2 regions of the Delftia sp. WSY_12 genome follow, and region 2 is predicted to be linked to the other one. Evidence: riboswitches for the same ligand, from Rfam matches in the RefSeq annotation. Region 2 holds a riboswitch; the other holds the start of a gene.
What was found. A riboswitch is a leader RNA that binds a small molecule or an ion and turns the genes downstream of it on or off. The one in region 2 is predicted to bind thiamine pyrophosphate.
Positions count from the first base shown of each region.

Region 1: it holds a riboswitch for thiamine pyrophosphate, as region 2 does, so the genes downstream of both, thiC (phosphomethylpyrimidine synthase ThiC) here and ACF8LI_RS22590 (long-chain fatty acid--CoA ligase) in region 2, are expected to answer to the same signal.

Region 1 is NZ_JBICKW010000020.1:36,611-46,952, forward strand. It holds gene ACF8LI_RS11760 (RNA methyltransferase) at 115-942, shown strand; gene cysE (serine O-acetyltransferase) at 978-1,802, shown strand; gene ACF8LI_RS11770 (nitroreductase) at 1,865-2,527, shown strand; TPP riboswitch at 2,590-2,715, shown strand; gene thiC (phosphomethylpyrimidine synthase ThiC) at 2,981-4,924, shown strand; gene ACF8LI_RS11780 (IclR family transcriptional regulator) at 4,950-5,750, opposite strand; gene ACF8LI_RS11785 (sugar ABC transporter substrate-binding protein) at 6,022-7,044, shown strand; gene ACF8LI_RS11790 (sugar ABC transporter ATP-binding protein) at 7,062-8,591, shown strand; gene ACF8LI_RS11795 (ABC transporter permease) at 8,581-9,597, shown strand; gene ACF8LI_RS11800 (SDR family oxidoreductase) at 9,651-10,342, shown strand, end outside.
Region 2 is NZ_JBICKW010000048.1:6,030-16,371, forward strand. It holds gene ACF8LI_RS22555 (porin) at 1-1,098, opposite strand, end outside; gene ACF8LI_RS22560 (tannase/feruloyl esterase family alpha/beta hydrolase) at 1,281-2,990, opposite strand; gene ACF8LI_RS22565 (amidohydrolase family protein) at 3,186-4,073, shown strand; gene ACF8LI_RS22570 (MarR family winged helix-turn-helix transcriptional regulator) at 4,080-4,580, opposite strand; gene ACF8LI_RS22575 (CocE/NonD family hydrolase) at 4,797-6,626, shown strand; gene ACF8LI_RS22580 (TetR/AcrR family transcriptional regulator) at 6,678-7,304, shown strand; gene ACF8LI_RS22585 (DUF418 domain-containing protein) at 7,301-8,350, shown strand; TPP riboswitch at 8,411-8,502, shown strand; gene ACF8LI_RS22590 (long-chain fatty acid--CoA ligase) at 8,569-9,687, shown strand; gene ACF8LI_RS22595 (acyl-CoA reductase) at 9,684-10,342, shown strand, end outside.

The DNA of each region.
Region 1 (10,342 bases), on a different contig from region 2:
CCGGCGATGCGGGGCGGCGACAATAGCGCGCAATTTTACCCGCCTTGTCCGTTTTGTGCTGCGCAACCTGTCCCGTCTTGGGGGCTCTGCCGGCGCCGGCAGGCCAGCGACGCCATGAAAACCCGATTCGTACTGATAGAAACCAGCCACGCCGGCAATGTGGGCGCCGCCGCCCGCGCCCTGAAGACCATGGGCTTTGACGACCTGGTGCTGGTGCGCCCGCGCTGGCCCAACGTGCTGCGCAAGGAAGAGACCATCCAGCGGGCCAGCGGCGCGCTGGACGTGCTGGGCAATGCGCGCGTGGTCGAGACGCTGGAGGAGGCGCTGGACGGCATCAGCCACCTGTGCGCCACGGCCATGACGCCGCGCGACTTCGGCCCGCCCACGCGCACGCCGCGCCAGCATTTCGAGCTGCTGCTCAGCGGGGCGCTGGATGTGCTGGCTGCGCCCGATGAGGCCGATGCGCCCGATGAAGCGGCGGCGCCTGCCGATGCATCCGTGTCGGCACAGGCTCCCACGCCGCGCTGCAACCAGTCGGGCGTGGCCTTCCTGTTCGGCTGCGAGCGCTTCGGCATGAGCAACGACGATGTCTACCGCAGCGATGTGGCGCTGTCGATTCCGTCCAATCCGCAGTTCGGCTCGCTGAACCTGGGGGCGGCCATCCAGGTGGTGGCCTACGAGTGGCGCCAGGCGCTGGGCGGCTTTCCCGTGGTGGAGCACACGCCCGCGCCGCAGCGCGCCGACGCGGCCCAGGTGGCCGGCATGCTGGGCCATTGGGAGCAGGCGCTGGCCCATATCGGCTTTCTGGATCCGGCCGCGCCCAAGAAGCTGATGCCGCGCCTCAACCAGCTTTTCAACCGCTCGCAACTGACCGCCGAGGAAATCCACATCCTGCGCGGTGTTGCGAAGGCCATGCTGCAGAGCACCCCACCGAAACGCTAGACTGAGCGGTCTTGTCAACAATAACCAGCCCCTAGATGCTTGACCGCCTGCGCTCCGATATCCAGTGCATCCTCGACCGCGACCCTGCGGCACGCAGCACCTGGGAGGTCATCACCTGTTATCCGGGTCTGCATGCGATCTGGCTGCAACGCCCGGCGCACTGGTGCTGGAACCATGGCCTCAAGTGGCTGGGGCGCTTCATCTCGCACATTGGCCGCTGGCTCACGGGCATCGAGATCCACCCCGGCGCCGTCATCGGCGAGCGCGTCTTCATCGACCACGGCATGGGCGTCGTCATCGGCGAGACGGCCGTGGTCGGCGACGGCTGCACCATCTACCACGGCGTGACCCTGGGTGGCACCTCTCTGTACAAGGGCGCCAAGCGTCATCCCACGCTGGGCCGCGACGTGGTGGTCAGCGCGGGTGCCAAGGTGCTGGGCGGCTTCGAGGTGGGCGACGGTGCCAAGATCGGCAGCAATGCCGTGGTCATCAAGCCCGTGCCCGCAGGCGCCACGGCGGTGGGCATTCCGGCGCGCATCATTGCCAGCAAGAACGGCCATAGCGCCGATGTGACCGAGCACGACCCGGCATCGGCCAAGGCCGAGTCCATCAAGGTCCCGGCCTCTGCCGCGCCCCAGCCGTTCACGGCCTACGGCATCACCCAGGAAATGGACCCCGTGGCCCAGGCCATGCGCGGCCTGAGCGATGGCGCGGCCGCGCATGAGCAGCAGATCGCGCTGCTGTGGGAGGCCATTGCCAAGCTCTCGGCCGGCAGCAAGGTGGGCGACTGCGTGCCCTGCGAATCCGAGCGCCCGCAGGCCTTCCAGAAGGACAAGATCGACCAGATCATGGGCAAGTAGGCCTGCACAAGATCACCAAAGATCCCCAAGATCCCCCAAGAAGACCGGAGACTCCGACCAGCATGAACGTTGAACAGGCCTTGCATGCGCGCCGCTCCGTGCGCGCCTTCCTGCCCCAGTCGCCCGATGCGGCCCTGGTGCGCTCCCTGATGGAACAGTCGGCACAAGCGGCCTCGGGCGGCAACCTGCAGCCTTGGCGCGTGCTGGCGCTGACGGGCGAGCCGCTGCAGCAACTGCTGACCGCCGTTGCCGAAGCCGAGCCCCAGGACGCCCAGCCCGGCCTGTCCTACCCGCCCAACCTCTGGGAGCCCTACCGCAGCCGGCGCTTTGCCAATGGCGAAGAGCTGTACCAGTCGCTGGGCATTCCGCGCGACGACAAGCCCGCGCGGCTGGAGCAGCTGGCGCGCAACGGCCAGTTCTTCGGCGCGCCCGTGGGCCTGATCGTGGCGGTGGACGAGCGCATGGGCCTGCCGCAATGGGTGGACCTGGGCATCTACCTGCAGTCCTTCATGCTGCTGGCCTGCGCCAATGGCCTGGCCACCTGCGCCCAGGGCTTCTGGCGCCGCTACAACGACGCCGTGACCCAGGCGCTGGCGCTGCCCGAGGGCTACCACGTGGCCTTCGGCATTGCGCTGGGCTACGAGGACAAGAGCGCCCCCATCAACGGCTGGCGCGCCACGCGCGCTCCGCTGGCCGAATGGGGTGCGCTGCGCGGCTTTGACTGACGGCGGCGCATGGCCCCTGGGCAAACCCGCAGGCGATGGGCCTCCAACCATCCCCTATACTTGCCGCTGCTCCGGGGTGTGCTGATGCACTGAGATGCCAACCGGTCCATGCGCTGCATGGGCCAGGCGGCGAACCCGACGAACTTGATCCGGTTGATACCGGCGGAAGAAGAGCGGGACCCTGAAGCGGGGCCGAAGTCAGAGGATGGAAATCCGCCACGGCGGATACACGCAGGGCCGCAACGGCCAGGCAGGCCACCATCCAACGCACATCGGCCCTTGCCAACCAAGGCTGCTCGTGCGCCTTGGCGTGCGTGGCAACCAGGGGCCAAGGCCATACGGCCCTGGCAGGCCCACACTGGCATAGCCCGGTGCGCGGCCTTTGGCACAGCCCAAGGAGTGTCCGGTTCCCGGAGCGTTGTTGATCGACGCTTTGAACGCAAGGAACCCGACATGAACGCTCCCGATTCCATCTTCACCCCCGCAGCCGGCGAAGCTCCCGACGCACAGCGTTTTTCCGACCTGCTGGCGCAGTCGCGCAAGCCGTTCCCGGCCTCCACCAAGAGCTATCTGCAAGGCAGCCTGCATGCCGGCCTGAGCGTGCCCGTGCGCGATATCCAGCTGACCAATGGCGAGCAGGTCAGCGTCTATGACACCTCGGGCCCCTACACCGATCCGGCCGTGGCCATCGACGTGCGCAGCGGCCTGCCGGGCGTGCGCAATGCCTGGATCGAGTCGCGCGGCGACAGCGAGTACTACGCCGGCCGCCTGCGGCAGGCCCTGGACGACGGCGGCAAGCGCGGCGAGGAAGACGAGCGCGTGGCCCGCCTGCGGGCCGAGGCCGCTTCGCTGCAGCGCCAGCCGCGCCGCGCCAAGAGCGGTGGCAACGTCACCCAGATGCACTACGCGCGCAAGGGCATCATCACGCCCGAGATGGAATACGTGGCCCTGCGCGAGAACGGCCGCCGCGAATGGATGGCCGAGTACCAGCAGGACGCCGCGCGCGAGGCGCGCCTGGCCGGCAACGGCCTGGGTGCTGCCATCCCCAAGATCATCACGCCCGAATTCGTGCGCGACGAAGTGGCGCGCGGCCGCGCCATCATCCCGGCCAACATCAACCACCCCGAGATCGAGCCCATGGCCATCGGGCGCAACTTCAAGGTCAAGATCAACGCCAACATCGGCAACTCGGCCGTCACCTCCAGCATCGAGGAAGAGGTCGAGAAGCTGGTCTGGGCCATCCGCTGGGGCGCGGACAACGTGATGGACCTGTCCACCGGCAAGAACATCCACACCACGCGCGACTGGATCATCCGCAACTCGCCCGTGCCCATCGGCACCGTGCCCATCTACCAGGCGCTGGAAAAAGTGGGCGGCATTGCCGAGGACCTGACCTGGCCCATCTTCCGCGACACCCTGATCGAGCAGGCCGAGCAGGGCGTGGACTACTTCACCATCCACGCCGGCGTGCGCCTGGCCTACATCCACCTCACGGCCCAGCGCCGCACGGGCATCGTCTCGCGCGGCGGCTCCATCATGGCCAAGTGGTGCATGGCCCACCACCGCGAGAGCTTCCTGTACGAGCACTTCGAGGACATCTGCGACATCATGAAGCAGTACGACGTCAGCTTCTCGCTGGGCGACGGCCTGCGCCCCGGCAGCGCCTCGGACGCCAATGACGAAGCCCAGTTCGCCGAACTGCAGACCCTGGGCGAGCTGACCCAGCTGGCCTGGAAGCACGACGTGCAGACCATGATCGAAGGCCCCGGCCACGTGCCCATGCACATGATCCAGGCCAACATGACCGAGCAGCTCAAGCACTGCCACGAGGCGCCGTTCTACACCCTGGGCCCGCTGACCATCGACATCGCGCCCGGCTACGACCACATCGCCAGCGCCATCGGCGCGGCCATGATCGGCTGGTTCGGCACCGCCATGCTGTGCTACGTCACGCCCAAGGAACACCTGGGCCTGCCCGACCGCGACGACGTCAAGCAGGGCATCATCGCGTACAAGATCGCCGCCCACGCCGCCGACGTCGCCAAGGGCCACCCCGGCGCCCGCGCCCGCGACGACGCGCTGAGCCAGGCCCGCTTCGACTTCCGCTGGCAGGACCAGTTCAACCTGGGCCTGGACCCCGACACCGCCCAGGCCTACCACGACGAAACCCTGCCCAAGGACAGCGCCAAGGTGGCGCACTTCTGCTCCATGTGCGGCCCCAAGTTCTGCTCCATGAAGATCACCCAGGAAGTGCGCGAATTCGCCGCTGCCAAGGGCGTGGCCGAGCAGGAAGGCATTGCCGCCGGAATGCAGGCCAAGGCCGAGGAATTCAACCGTGCCGGCGGGGAGTTCTATATCCCCATCGTGGCGGCCAGCAGCGATACGACGGCGCGTTGACGCCAGCCGGCAGGCTGCGCGCGGCTCACTGGCCGTCGCGCGGCTGCCGGTTCAACGACAACTCCTGTGCCGCCTGCAACAGGCATTCGCGCGCTCCATCCAGCGAAGGGCCCGCATGTCCATCGATGCGGCGGATATAGGGAGATGTCAGCACGGCCAGGGCCTGACCATCGGGTCCGAGGATGGGGCAGGAGATGTCCACCACACCATAGGACTGCAGGCTTTCGCTCTGCCTGTAGCCCGTGCTGCGAATCTGCTCCATTGTTTCGCGCAGTTCCGCTTCGGGCAGGGAGACCTCGCCGTCCACGGCCGTGTGCTCGGCCAGCATCTGCGCGCGGCGTTCGGGTGTCTGGCAGGCCAGCAGCACATGGCCTGACCCGGTGTCCAGCAGCCCGACGCGTGCGCCCAGCCTGATTGACAGGCCCCAGTTCCCGGGGCCGGGGACCTGGGCCACGATCAGGACATTGCCACGGTCGTAGAGGCCCAGGTGGCAGGATTGCTCGGCCTGCCGCGCATAGGCATCCATGACGGGCAGCGCCTGGGTCACGAGGCGGTTGACGGGCGGGTGGCGGTGCGCCAGCGCGAACATCTTGAGGCTGAGCGCATGGCGGTCGCCGCCGGCCGAGCGCATCACATATTGCCGGGCCACCAGCCGCTCGAGCATGCGGTAGATCTCACTGGGGCCCCGGCCCAGTTCCTTGACGATCTCGGCCCGCGTCAGGCCATCGGGGTGCTCGGCCAGCAGCTCCAGGATGTCCAGCCCCTTGTCCAGTGCCGGCGCGCGGTAGCGCTCGCCGTCTTCTGCGTTGTCCAGTGCTTTGCTCATGCGTGCAGATCTTACGTTCGGGATAGGACAAGTCCTGTTTTTGCTGCGGACCTGCGCAAGCGGTGCGTGGGCTGGGTAAACCATAGCTGCCGAAGTGAGGTTTATTTATAAATAATTAATTCATGGATGAATGAATCACCCCAGCGATGTGCCACGCGCCATCGGCAAAAAGGCGATCCAGCGGCACCGCCGGAGTCCCGGCACACATGAGGAGGCACTTTCCATGGCTGCACTGCTCGGCGTTTTCCAAGTTCCGGCCGGATGTTCCGCAATGCTTTGCCGGCTCATGTCTGCTGTAGCCGCGCTGGCTTCAGTGGCGGCGCTGGCCGGCGCGGGGCCGGCGCTGGCGGCGGAACCTGGCCCGGCGCAGGGCAGGATCGGGGTCAACCTGCCACTGCTGACCTCGCCGTTCTGGCAGGCCTACAACGGCTACCTCCCGCAAATGGCCAAGGCCCTTGGGGTCGACATCCTGGCGCCGGTGAACTCCAACCAGGACCCGGCCCAGCAGATCACCGACGTGGCCAATCTGATCAACCTCGGCGCCAAGGGGTTGGTGGTGGCGCCATTGGATTCGGCGGCCATTGGTCGAGCGCTCGCCTTGGCCGAGCAGGGGAAGATTCCTGTGGTGGCGGTGGACGTGGCGCCTACCCGGGGCAAGGTGGCGATGGTGGTGCGTGCCGACAACCGCGCCTATGGTACGCGGTCCTGCCAGTACTTGGGCGCGCAGGTGAAGGCGGGCAAGGTGGTGCAGATCATGGGCGACCTGGCATCGGTCAACGGCCGTGATCGGGCCGAGGCCTTCCGCAGTTGCATGAAGGATTTCCCGGCGCTGCAGGTGCTGGAGATTCCCGCGGCCTGGAAGTCCGATGCCGCCGCCGCCGCGCTCGACGGCCTGCTGTCCGCGCATCCGGACCTGAAGGGCATCTACATGCACGCAGGCGGCGTCTATCTGGCGCCCACGCTGCAGACGCTGCGGCGCAGGGGGCTGCTGCGTCCGGCCGGCGATCCGAGGCACATCGTGGTGATCAGCAACGACGGCATCGCGCAGGAGCTGGATGCCATCCGCAGGGGCGAGATCGACGCCACCATCTCGCAGCCCGCCGATCTTTACGCAAAGTACGGCCTGTACTACATCAAGGCAGCGCTGGCAGGGCAGTCGTTCAAGCCCGGGCCCACCCCGCATGGCAGCCGCATCGTGGAGGTGGCGCCCGGCATTCTGGAGGACCAGTTGCCCGCACCCGTGGTGACGCGCGAGAACGTGGACGACAAGTCGCTGTGGGCCAACCAGCCATGACGATACTCCCCGGATTCATGGCTGACAGACCGGGCACGCCGGTGATGGAGGCGCGTGGGCTCGGCTTGCGTTTCGGCTCCACGACGGCCTTGCACGATGTGAGCCTGGCGGTCATGCCGGGCGAGTCGCATGCACTGGCTGGCCGCAACGGCGCAGGCAAGTCCACCTTGGTCGCCTTGCTGACCGGCCTGCACCAGCCCGGCACGGGGAGCATCCGCTTCAACGGCCAGCCCGCGCCTGCGGTGACCGACCGCATGGCCTGGTGCCAGCATGTGGCCTGTGTCCACCAGCATTCGACCATCATCGGCGAGCTGTCGGTCGCCGAGAACCTGTTCATCAACCGGCAGCCGCTACGCCATGGCTGGATTTCCTGGCGCGTGCTGCGGCGCGAGGCAAGGGCCTTGCTGGATGCCTGGCAGATCGATGTGCACGAGGATGCGCTGGCCCGGGATCTGACGGTGGAAGCCCGCCAACTGGTGGAGATCGCGCGGGCGCTGTCGCTGGGCGCGCGCTTCATCATCCTGGACGAACCCACGGCGCAGCTTGACCACGACGAGACGCGGCGGCTGCTCAGGCGCGTGCACGATCTGCAGCAAGGCGGCGTCACGTTTCTCTTCATCTCGCACCACTTGCAGGAGATCTATGAGATTTGCCAGACGGTCACCGTGCTGCGCGATGCTCGCCATGTGGTGACGGCGCCGGTGGCGCAGCTGCCCCGGCAGGCACTGATCGAGGCCATGACCGGCGAGCGGGACAGCCTGGCCGGCGCGTCTTGCGCCGCCCACGCACCCCCGGCAGGCTGGGGCACGGGCGTTGCCCCCGTGGTGCTGGCGCTGCAGCAGGTGTGCGGCAAGGGTTTCGGGGCTGTCAGCCTGCAGGTGCGGCGTGGCGAGATCGTGGGGCTGACAGGCTCCACCAGCAGCGGGCGCACGGCTGTGGGTGAGGCGGTGGCGGGCCTGCGGCGCACCACGGCAGGCCGGATCCTGGTGTCGGGCCGCGTGCTGCCGCCCGGCGATGTGGGCGCCGCGCTGGCGCACGGCGTGGGTTGCGTGCCGCAGGACAGGCACCGCCAGGGCTTGGTGCCGGGGCAGTCCATTGCCGAGAACGCAACCATGACCATCATGGACAGGCTGGGCCGGTTCGGGTTCATCGCGCCATCGCGCAGGCAGGCCGCGGCGCTGGCGGCCATGCGCGCACTGGATGTGGCGGCCAGCGGGCCGCAGCAGGCCGTGTCCGGCCTGTCGGGCGGCAACCAGCAGAAGGTGGTGATGGCGCGCGCCCTGGCCAGCGAGCCCGATGTGCTGGTGCTCATCGATCCCACTGCGGGTGTGGATGTGAAGTCCCGGCAGGCTTTGCTGGCCGTGGTGGAGGGTGAGCGAAGGCTGGGTCGGGCCGTGCTGCTGGCGAGCACCGAGCTGGACGACCTGCGCATCTGCGATCGCGTGCTGGTGATGTCGCATGGCCATGTGGTGGCCGAACTCGCCAGAGGCTGGGACGACGGTGAACTGATTGCATCCATGGAAGGAGTGAGCCTGCATGCGCACTGAAGCCTTTGTCTCGCCGAACACGGCTGTGCCCGTGCCGGCCGCCGGGCGGCTCGCCCTGCACCGGCTGCGCGACTATGCACTGGTGCCTGCGCTGGCCCTGCTGTTCGTGCTGGGAGCCTTGACCAGCCCCAGCTTTCTGACACCGGCCAACCTGGTCAGCATCCTGGGGGCCTCCGCAGCCCTGGCGCTGGTGGTGCTGGCGGAGTCGCTGATCATCATCACGGGCAAGTTCGATCTGTCGGTGGAGTCCACGGTGGGCATTGCGCCGGCGGTGGGCGCCATGCTGGCGATTCCTGCAGCCTCGGGAGGCTTTGGCACGGAATGGCCGGTGGCGGCGGGGCTGCTGGCCATCGCGGCCGTAGGCGCATGCACGGGTTTTCTCAATGGCCTGTTGGTCGTCAGGCTGCGGCTCAATGCCTTCATCGTCACGCTGGCGATGCTGATCGTGCTGCGCGGCTTGCTGGTGGGCGCGACCAGGGGCGGCACCCTGTTCGACATGCCGCAGCCTTTCTTCGCCCTGGCCACGGCCACGCTGCTGGGGCTGCCGCTGTCGGTCTGGCTGGCGGCGCTGGCGTTTGGCACGGCCGCCGTGGTGCTGCGTCACCACCGGCTGGGCCGCGCGCTGTATGCGATTGGCGGCAACCCCCATGCGGCGCGCGCGGCGGGCATCAATGTGGACCGTATTACCTGGGGCGTCTTCGTGCTGGCCGGTGTGCTGGCCGCAGTGGGCGGGCTGGTGGTCACGGGCTATGTGGGCGCCATCAATGCCAACCAGGGCAGCTCGATGATTTTCACGGTGTTCGCGGCGGCCGTCATCGGCGGGATTTCGCTCGATGGCGGCAAGGGCTCCATGTCGGGCGCGCTGTGCGGCGTGCTGCTGCTGGGCGTGGTGCAGAACCTGCTGACGCTGGCCCAGGTGCCATCGTTCTGGATACAGGCGATCTACGGCGCCATCATCCTCGGCGCCCTGATGCTGGCCCGGCTCGCAGGTGAGCAGCAGCAATAGGCGCGGCCCGCGAATCGCCCATGCAGAAGCTTTTCAAGGGAAGGAATGGCTCCATGAGACTCGCCGGAAAACACATTCTCGTCACCGCAGCCGGGCAGGGCATAGGGCGTGCCTGCGCGCTGATGTTTGCCCGCGAGGGGGCCAGCGTGCTGGCCACCGACATCGACATGCAGGCGCTGGCAGAACTGGAGGGACGGGACGGCCTGCGTACGCGGCGGCTGGATGTGACCGATGCGCAAGACATCCTGGCACTGGCCGGGCAGGAGAGGGCCTTTGACGCACTGCTCAACTGCGCGGGCTTCGTGCACCACGGCAGCATCCTGGACTGCAGCGACGAGGACTGGGCCTTTGCGTGGCAGCTCAACGTCACCTCCATGCACCGCATCATCCGCGCCCTGCTGCCCGCCATGCTGGCCCAGGGCGGCGGCTCGATCATCAACATGTCGTCCGCGGCCTCCAGCGTGAAGGGCGTGCCCCTTCGCCATGCCTATGGCGCCACCAAGGCTGCCGTGGTCGGGCTGACCAAGGCCGTGGCGGCCGACTTCGTCACGCAGGGAATACGCTGCAACGCCATCTGCCCTGGCACGGTGGAGTCCCCGTCGCTGCAGGCGCGCATCGCCGGCCAGGCCCGGCAGCAGGGCGTGCCGCTGCAGCAGGTGCGCGCCGCCTTCGTGGCGCGCCAGCCCATGGGGCGGGTGGGTCGGCCCGAGGAAATCGCCGCGCTGGCCACCTATCTCGCCAGCGA
Region 2 (10,342 bases):
CGCGGTGTTGCTGCCCGGCGCGCCGCCGCTGACCGAGACGGTGGCCAGGCGGTCGTTGCGGATGTGGCCGAGCTGCGTGTAGACGGCCGTGCGCTTGGACAGGTTGTAGATGGCGCGTGCCACCAGCAGGTCGGAGTCGTAGCCCGACACGCCGCGGTAGCGCAGCGTGAGCCACTGGGTTTCGAGCACCAGGGCCTCGGTGACCGGGTAGGAGGCGCCCACGTACCACAGGTTGCTGCGTGGCTTGACGGCGTCGCCGTCGTTGTCGCGGCGCAGCAGGCCGCCGCCGATCTTCACGCCGGCCAGCTTGAAGTAGCCGCCCAGGTGCAGGCGCTCGTCATGCTTGGCGCTGGAGTTCATGCCGCCGAACACCGGGTCGGTGGACGAGGCCGGCGTGCGGCCGTTTTGCTGCTCGTAGCCCAGCGCCACGCCCCAGGCCGGTGTGTCGTACTTGGCGTACAGCGACCATTGGCGGCAGGCCTGCGTGTCCGATCCGCTCTCGCCCGGGCAGTTAGTGCCTGCCGGGCTGGGGCCGGCATTGACGGTGTCACGCCCGAAGCTGTAGCCCGCGCCCAGTGCCAGCCCGCCGAAGTTGCCGCGCCAGGCCAGCATGTTGTCGGCGCGCGAGTTGGGAATGTAGGCGTCCAGCGAGCCCATGGCGAAGACGGCCGGGCCGATGATGTCCGAGTCCAGCAGCGACCAGAACAGCATGGAGTTCTGGCGGCCCATGGTTAGGCTGCCCCAGTTGCCGCCCAGGCCCACCCAGCTTTGGCGGCCAAAGCCGCGCCCGCCTTGGTTGAAGGTGCCCTGGTCGGGCGCAAAGCCCGACTCCAGCGTGTAGATGGCCTTGAGGCCGCCGCCCAGGTCCTCGCTGCCGCGCAGGCCCCAGCGCGAGGGCACCATGCTGGTGGTCGATGGCATGCGGCTGAGACCGCCGCCCGCCGCCACATTGTTCAGGTGCTCCACGCCCACATCGACGATGCCGTAGAGCGTGACGCTGGAGGTGCCTTGCGCGAAGGCGCCGAAGCTGGCGCCGGAGCCGGCCAGGGCCAGCACGGCGGTGGCCGCCAGGGTCCGCGGGGATAGGGTGGTTTTCATGGTGATGTCTCCTCTGGTTTGAAAAATCGTTGCCGTCTTGGCGTGGGTGTCCGCGCGCCTTTTCTCAGGCGCAGCGGGGCCCGGCCCCGCCGGGGGCGGGACTGCGGACAAGGGGTGGATGGGGGCGGAGGGGGCGGGCCGTTCAGGTGACCGTTCAGGCGCCGCCCGCCTTCAGTGCATGGTCAGCGGCAACTGAAGCTGGCAGCGCTTTCCATGTCGCCGCTGCCGTTGTAGCGGGCGGCCAGCGGATGGGGGCACAGCGGCCGGGTGCGCGTGGGCGACCAGTTGGCGGGCAGGTCGGCGTTGGCGCCGCCCGCGTTGCCCGCGCCGCGCGCACTGGCGATCACGCGGTCTGGCGCCTGGCCTTTCTCCACCCAGGCCACGAGGGAGCTGAGCATGTCGAACTGATCGGTGGCCGGGCCGCCGCTGCAGTGGTTCATGCCGGGCACCAGGTACAGGCGGGCGAAGTCGGCGGCGTCGCCATGGTTGCGGCGCAGCGTGTCGTACCACTGCACGGTGTCATCGCTGGAGAAGATGGGGTCGGCCGTGCCGTGGTAGACCATGAGCTTGGCGCCCCGGTTGCGCAGCACGGGCAGCTTGCCGTAGTCGGGCGGCATCATCAGCGACAGGCCGCTTTCCGTGAAGGTGCCGTTGGTCGCCTGCACCTTGGCCAGCATGCTGTCCACGCTGCCGTTGAGGGCGAACTGCGCGTCGTTGAAGCTGGCGGCGCTTTCCGGCGGCGTCTGCCAGATGAAGGCCACGGCACCGGAGTCGCGGCTGATGGGGTTGGAGAATTTCCAGCCGGCCCAGCCGGCCGTATCCAGGCCCGCGTCATACGGGAAGCTGTTGTAGATGCGGCTGCCGCCGCTGGTGGTGGCGCCCTTGAACAGGCCGGCAATGGTGCTCTTTTGCTCGGCGCTGAGGCAGCTGCCGTCGCGCGCACCGCCGCAGGTGGGCACATCGCGCGACAGGTCGAAGCTCGCCTGGCAGGCTGCGCCGGCCTGCACCATGCCGTCGGTGGCCCCGTCCAGCGCATCGCACCGGGCCAGCACGGCCTGGCTGACCAGGCGGCGCTCGGCCTGGGTGAAGCCCGTGCCCAGGTCCGAGGGCGTGGTCGCCAGCTTCGCATAGCCCTGGGCGCCGGCAATGTTGGCAATGGCCGCCAGCGGCAGGCGCGTGCCGGGGTTGCCGGCGATGATGCCGTCGTACTGGTCGGCATAGCGCGAGGCCGCCACCATGGCGTGGCGCCCGCCGTTGGAGCAGCCGCCCAGGTAGGAGCGGTCAGGCCCCTTGCCATAGGCCGTCTGCAGCGCGCTGCGCGCCATGGGCGTGAGCTTGCCCACGGCCTGGTAGCCATAGTCCAGCCGCGCCTGCGGGTCCAGGCCGAAGAAGGGACCCAGGCTGCCTGCATGCCCGGCATCGGAGCTGAGCACGGCAAAGCCCATCTGCAGCGCATTGCCCAGCGGCCCGCCGCCCAGCGCGCCCACGGCCGTGCTCACGACGCCGTCCAGCCCGCCGTTGGCCTGGTAGAAGAAGCGCCCGTTCCAGTCGCGCGGCAGGCGCATCTCGAAGCCCACGGCGTAGTTCTGGCCATCCACGGTGCTGACGCGCTCGTGCATGCGGCCGGTCACGCGGCAGTGCTCGGCAATGGGCTTGCCCGCCACCGCCAGCGTGCCGGCGGCCACGGTCTCGGCGGCGGTGATGCGGGTGTTGGGGAAGGATATTTTCGCGGCCAGGTCCGTGCACGACAGCAGCGTGGCGGGGCGGGCCTCGGCCAGCTGCGCGATGCCGTCGCTCGAGCCGCCGCAGGCCGACAGCAGCAGGGCGGGCAGGGCGGCGGCCAGCGCGGCCGGCAAGGCGCGGGAACGGGTCTTGTGGATCTTTCTGTCCATGTCTGTCTCCTCGGAAGGTGGTGTGAAGCCTCAGCGCGAATCCGTTGCGTGGCAGCCGTTGCCTGCATCTGCATCGCTTTCTGATGGCCGCGATTTTGGTTATATTTAATAACCAATTCAAGCGGCCTTTGCGAATTTCTTATTGGGACTTCCCCTTGATTGCGGGGCAGGCAGCAGGCCGCACAGGAGACAGACATGGACCACGAAAAACTCATTGCCATCGACATCCACACGCACGCCGAGGTGAGCTGCTGGAACCCGTTCGACAACTACGGCGAGGAGTACGACCGCGCCGCCGACAAGTACTTCGGCAACGGCCGGCGCCCGACCATCGCCGAGACCGTGGCCTATTACCGCGAGCGCAACCTGGGCCTGGTGATGTTCACGGTGGACAGCGAATCGCAGCTGGGCCGGCGCCGCATTCCCAACGAGGAGATCGCCGAGGCTGCGCGGGCCAACAGCGACATGATGGTGGCCTTCGCCAGCATCGATCCGCACAAGGGCCGCATGGGTGCGCGCGAGGCGCGGCGGCTGATCGAGGAAGAGGGCGTCAGGGGCTTCAAGTTCCACCCCACGGTGCAGGGCTTCCATCCCTACGACCGCATGGCCTGGCCGATCTACGAGGTGGTGGCCGAGTACCAACTGCCGGCCATCTTCCACACGGGCCACAGCGGCATTGGCAGCGGCATGCGCTGCGGCGGCGGCCTGCGCCTGGCCTACAGCAATCCCATGCACCTGGACGACGTGGCCATCGACTTTCCCGACATGCAGATCGTGATGGCCCACCCCAGCTTTCCCTGGCAGGACGAGGCCCTGTCCGTGGCCCTGCACAAGCCCAATGTCTGGATCGATCTGTCGGGCTGGAGCCCCAAGTACTTTCCCCGGCAGCTGGTGCAGTACGCCAACACCCTGCTCAGGGACCGCGTGCTCTTCGGCAGCGACTATCCCCTGATCACGCCCGAGCGCTGGATGAAGGATTTCCAGGAAGCCGGCTTCAAGCCCGAGGTGATGCCCGGCATCCTCAAGGGCAATGCGGTGCGGCTGCTGGGCTTGGACCGGCCCGCCGCGCAGAAGGCGGACTGAGCGCGCTCAGTTGTAGATCTTCTGCAGCAGCTGGATCAGCGTTTTGCGCTCGGCATCGGTCAGGCGGTAGGTGGCGTCCATCTCCAGCTGGGCCGCCGTTCTTTCGGCCTGGGCCGTAAGTTCGGCGCCGGCCGGCGTCAGGTGCACGCCCACGGCGCGGCGGTCTGTGGGATGGGGGCGGCGCTCGATGAGCTTGCGCCGCTCCAGCGCGGCGATCAGGCCCACCAGGTTGGGCGGCATCACGTCCAGCGCCGCGCACAGCTGGCGCGAGGTGATGCCGGGGTTGTGGGACACCAGGGACAGCACGGAGAACTCCACCATCTTGAGATCGTGGGTGGCCATGCGCTCCACGAACACCTCGATGATGGACATCGAGGCACGCCGGGCGTTGTAGCCGACCAGGGTGTGCAGGAAAGAGGCGTCGATGGACGGCCCCGGCGCTGTGGCGCCGGACGGGGCCGTGTTCTCTTCGGACGGAGCGGGCTTGGATGTGCGGGCGCGGGGCATGGGGTCAAGGAACTGAAAATCGAATCATAGTGTGGCGCGCGGCTGCCGTGGTCCGGGGCCTAAGGCCGTGGCGATTGGCCGCGTTCGCCTTCAGCCTGTCTTCAGGCGTGCTTCAGCCCCCCTTCAGCCTGCGCGTGCGCCATGCGCCCGGACGGTCCTACATTGCGGCCTGCCCCCTTGCGGGCATGACTGCATCAGCAACCAGGAGGACCATCCATGATGACTTTTCGCCATTCCCGTGCGTGGCTCGGCGCGGCCGGCATCGCCACCCTTGCCCTGGGCCTTGCGGCCTGCGGCGGGGGCTCGTCGGGCAGCACCAACCCCGGGCCGCGCATCTGGGGCTACATCCAGCTGCCTGACGGCAACAAGATGCGCTATTCGGTGGTCTTTCCCAAGGGGCCGGGGCCGTTTCCCGTGCTGATGGAGTACGACGGCTACGGATCGGGCTCGGTCACGGACCAGACCACCCAGGAATGGACCAAGGAAGGCTATGCCGTGATGGGCCTGAACGTGCCCGGCACGGGCTGCTCCACGGGCGAGAACCAGTGGGCCGACGCCTCCGTGGGCGCGGCCGGGGCGCACGCGGTGGAGTGGGCTGCGCGCCAGGCGTGGTCCACGGGCAAGGTGGGCATGGTGGGCTATTCATACTCGGGCTACGACCAGCTGTGGGTGGCGGCCCAGCGTCCGCCCAGCCTCAAGGCGATTGCACCTGGCAAGAACGTGGCCGATCCCTACCGCGACGTGGCCTATCCGGGCGGCATCCAGAACATCGGCTTTCCCGCCAATTGGTGGGGGCAGTTCCCCGCGATATGGCGCAAGGCCGCCGAGGACGCCAAGGCGCTGGACGGCGATACCGGATGCGCCCAGGTCGTGGAGGACAACATCCGCAAGATCCAGCGCCCCGACCTGGACATGGCGCGCTGGCTGGACGAGGACCGCTTCTTCGGCGCCCGCTACGCGCGCAAGAGCGCCATGTACACCACGCACCGCATCGACATCCCCACGCTGGGCACCCAGTCCTGGCAGGACGAGCAGGTGGGCACCCGCATGGGCTACTACGAGGACAGCATCGCCCCGGACAAGATGTGGCTGATCAGCTCCAACGGCGACCATCACACCGACAGCGCCCCCTTTATTCGCGAGACCATGAAGCGTTTTTACGCGCGCTTTCTCAAGGGCGAGAGCAACGGCTTCGAGCACACGCCGCGCGTGCTGCTGGCGCAGGAAATGCAGTGGATGAACGGTGGGGGCGACTATGGGCAGCTGCGCCCCTCGGCCGTGGCCAGCTTTGACCGGCTGCCCGTGCGCGTCACGCCCATGACGCTGTGGCTGCAGCCGGGCGGCGGGCTGGGCGATGCGCCCCCGCAGGCCGAGCGCCAATCGGCCAGCTACCGCTACCCGCTGCCGGGCGCCGATGCCAACCATCCCGACGCGGACACCGAGTCCGGCGCGGGCCAATGGATGGCCAGCCCCGCCGGGCAGGGCCTGCTGCGCTTTACCACGGCCCCGCTGCCGCGCGCGCTGAGCTTTTATGGCGAGGCCTCGCTGGACCTGTGGCTCAGCGCCACGGCCGGCGATACCGATGTGCAGGTCACCGTCTCGGAGGTGCGTCCCGACGGCCAGGAGATGTTCGTGCAGCGCGGCTGGCTGCGTGCCTCCATGCGCGCGCTGGACGGCCAGCGCTCCACCGCCTTGCGGCCCTGGGGCGATTTCACCGAGGCCGCCGTGCGCCCGCTGCGCCCCGGCGAGCCCACGCTGATGCGCGTGGAAATCCAGAAATTCGCCCATGTGTTCCGCGCGGGCTCCAGCCTGCGCGTGACCCTGGACACGCCTTCGCAGACCGGGTACTGGGCCTTCGACCATCTGTCCACGCCTTCGACCAACACCGTCTGGCTGGACCGCAGCCGGCCCTCGAAGATCGTGCTGGGCCACATCGCCTATGCCCATGAGCGGCAGCTGCCGGACTGCCGGCGCATGCTGCGTCAGCCCTGCAGGCCCAACGAGGAGGCCGTTCCTTCCGGCGTGGGCCCCATGCCGCCGCTGTGACTTCGTGCCCCGGTGTTGACTATGAATGAACGTTCGTTCATCATTCGGGGCATGAAAAAGAAGGAAGACATCAGCGAGCGCAGGGCCCTCATCGTGCAGGCGGCCCTGCAGTGCTTCGTGGAGCGCGGCTTTCACTGCACCAGCATGCGCGACATTGCGCAGGCCGCCTCGGTGAGCCTGGGCAATCTGTACAACCACTTCGACGGCAAGGAGGCCTTGATTGCCGAGGTCGCCACGCAGGAGCAGACCGAGCTGCTGCCCTTGCTGCAGGCGCTGGAGCGGGCCGCAGCCCCTTCGCTGCCGGTGGTGGCGCAATTCCTGGCCGCCTACCAGGCGCTGTGCCGCCAGCGGGAATGGGCCGTGCTCAGCGCCGAATGCCTGTCCGAGATCGCGCGTTCGCCCGGGCTGGCGCCGGCCTTCGAGGCCAACCGCAGGCGCATGCTCGACGGCCTGGCAGGCTTCATGGAGCGCGGGGCGCAGCAGGGCCTCTTGCGGCCCGCCGTGCCCGTGCGCCTGGCCGCGCAACTGCTGCTGGATGCCGTGGAAAGCGATGCGCTGCGCTTTGCGCTGGCGGTGACGCCGCAAGAAGACGCGGGGGCGGATGAAGGGGTCGATGTGCTGCATCCCGCCTTGCTGGCCTGCCTTCTTGGAGGCGAGGCGCGGGGGGACGCGACATGAGGCACGCCACCGGCAGGGGCGCCCGCCTGGCGGGGCTGGACCTGGCGCGCTATCTGGCGCTGGCAGGCATGGTGTTCGTCAACTTCAAGCAGGCCATGCATCCCGCGCTGCAGGAGCCGGGCTGGCTGCTGTCGTTCTTCCATTTTCTGGAGGGCAAGGCCTCGGCCACCTTCGTGGTGCTGGCGGGACTGGGCCTGGTGCTGGCCACGCGCTCGCTGGAGCCGGCCACGGCGCGCCTCTGGACGCTGCGCCGCGCGCTGTTCCTGCTGGTGGCCGGTGGCATGAACCTGCTGATCTTTCCGGCCGACATCATTCACTACTACGCGGTCTACTTCGTGCTGGCCATCGCCTGGCTGCAGGCCGGCGCAAGGGCGCTGCTGGCCGGCATGGCGGCCGTGGCCATGCTGTCCGCCTGGGCCTTGCTGCAGCTGGACTACAGCCAGGGCTGGGACTGGGCGAGCCTGTCCTACCAGGACCTGTGGGAGCCGGCCGGCTTTGCGCGCAACCTGCTGTTCAACGGCTTCCATCCGGTGCTGCCCTGGTTTGCGTTCTTCCTCTGCGGCATGCTGCTGGCACGCCTGCCGCTGGCCGAGCCGCGCGTGCAATGGACCTTGGTGGCTGCGGGTGGCGTGATGGTGGGATTGGCCTGCGCCGTCCCGGCACTTGCGGCACAGAGTGAATGGGCTCCCTGGCTGGCCACCGGCCCCATGCCGCCCGGCCCGGCCTACCTGCTGATGGGCCTGGGCTGCGCCAGCATTGCCATCGGCGCCTGCCTGCGGCTGGCCGACTGCTGGCCCGGTGGACCGTGGCGCGGCCTGCTGCCGGCCGGGCGCATGACGCTGACCCTGTACCTGGCACACATCCTCATCGGCATGGGGCTGCTGGAGGCCATGGGCGCGCTGGACGGATCGCGCAGCCTGCGCGAAGTGGCCGTGGCCGCCGCGCTGTACGTGATCATCGCCAGCCTGGCCGCCTGGGCCTGGAGCAAGAAGGTGGCGCAGGGGCCCGTGGAATGGGTGATGCGGCGGCTGACGGCACTGGGCTGACGCAGTCTTGCAGGGCGATGGCCCCGGGCCTGCGGCGTTGGCGACCCTGCTGTAAGATAGCCCTCCGCTCCGGGGTGCACGCCAGTGCTGAGATCCACACCCGAGAACTTGAACCGGGTCATTCCGGCGGAAGAAGAGCTTGCACCCCTGCGTGGCCGCCCATGCGCCACGGGCGGGGCGCCTTCGGAGCATCACGTCCCAGCTCTCGAAGGAATTCCATGGACAAGGCCCGGCCCCAGGCGGCTTCTCTGGTCGCAGACCTGCTTGCATTCATCGCCATGGACGGCTGCACCGACGAGCAGTTCGATGCACTGGCCCTGCGGCTGTTCGCCTACCAATACGAATCGAATGCGCCGTTTCGCAGCTTCTGCCAGCGGCGCGGCGCCACGCTGCGCAATGTGAAGACCTGGAGCGACATTCCCGCCGTGCCCATCGATGCGTTCAAGGCCATGGAGCTGCGCAGCGAGCCGGCCTCGCCCGGGGAGCGCGTGTTCATGACCAGCGGCACCACGGGCCAGGCCAAGGGACTGTCTTCGCGCGGGCGCCACTTCCATCCAGCGCTCGATGTCTACGATGCGTCGATGACGCGCAACTTCGCGCAGCGCTTCATGGCCGGGCACGAGCGCCTGCCCATGGGCATTCTCTTTCCCGACGAGCAGGCCATGCCCAACTCTTCGCTGGCCCACTACCTGGCGCTGGCCAAGACGGAATTCGGCACTCCCGACAGCCGCTACTTCCTCACCCCCGACGGCCTGGACATGCCCGGCCTGTGCGCCGTGCTGGAGGAGTCCGAGCGCAGCGGCCGCCCCTATGCGCTGCTGGGCGCCAGCTTCAGCCTGGTGCATGTGATGGACGCACTGCGCGAGCAGGGCCGCAGCTTCCGTCTGCCGCCGGGCAGCCGCATCCTGGACACGGGCGGCTACAAGGGCCAGTCGCGCGAGCTGCCGCTGGAGGATTTCTACGCCGACCTGTCCCGGCTGCTGGGCGTGCCGCGCAGCCACTGCATCAACATGTACGGCATGACCGAGTTGAGCACGCAGTTCTATGACGACGGCAATGACACGCTGCCCTCGGTCAAGTCGGGGCCGCACTGGATACGCTCGCGCCTGGTCGAGCCCGTCACCGGCCGCAGCGTGGCGCCCGGCGAGCGCGGCATTCTCGTGCACTGCGACCTGGCCAACTACAACGCGGTCACCACCATCCTCACCGAGGACGTGGGCCTGTGGGCCGGCCATGGCGAGAACAGCGGTTTCCTGTTGCTGGGGCGTGCCGAGGGCGCAGCGGCCAAGGGCTGCTCGCTGGCGGTCGATGAATTCGTGAAGGCCGCTGCTGCATGACCATCGAGCGGATCACGGCCGGCTACCTGCCCGAACTGCCTGGTTTGCGCGAGGACAAGGTGCAGTGGCATGTGCTGCCCTTCGAACGCGGTGGCGTGCGGCTGGAAGTCTCCGTGCCCCTGCTGACCGGCCCGCAGATGCATGCGCTGGCAGCCCATGTGCGCCGTGCCGCCGACCGCCACCTCAGGGCCATGCCCGTGGCCGAGATCATCGACGCCATCGACCGCGCCATCGCCCGCCTGCTGGACCGCAGCGATCCCTATCGGCGCCAGGCCGAGACCTGGCTGCCCGTGGTCAGCGGCTATGACGCCGACATGGTGCGCCTGGGGCTGACGGGCTTCTTCAAGACCTTTCGCGCCGCGCAGCTGCGGCGCTTCGTGGCCGAGGACTTTGCCAACCCGGCAGTGCTCGACGGCTTCCAGCCCGCGCCCAAGGGCGGCGCGGTGCGCGCCTTCGGGCCCGACCTGCTGATGCACAGCTGGGCCGGCAATGTGCCTGCGCTGTCCCTGTGGAGCCTGGTCTGCGGCCTGCTGGTCAAGGCGCCCGCCATTGGCAAGCTGGCCAGCGCCGAGCCGCTGTTCGCGGGCTGGTTCGCACGGCTGCTGGCCGAGGTGCATCCGCCGCTGGCCGATTGCCTGGCCGTGGTGTGGTGGAG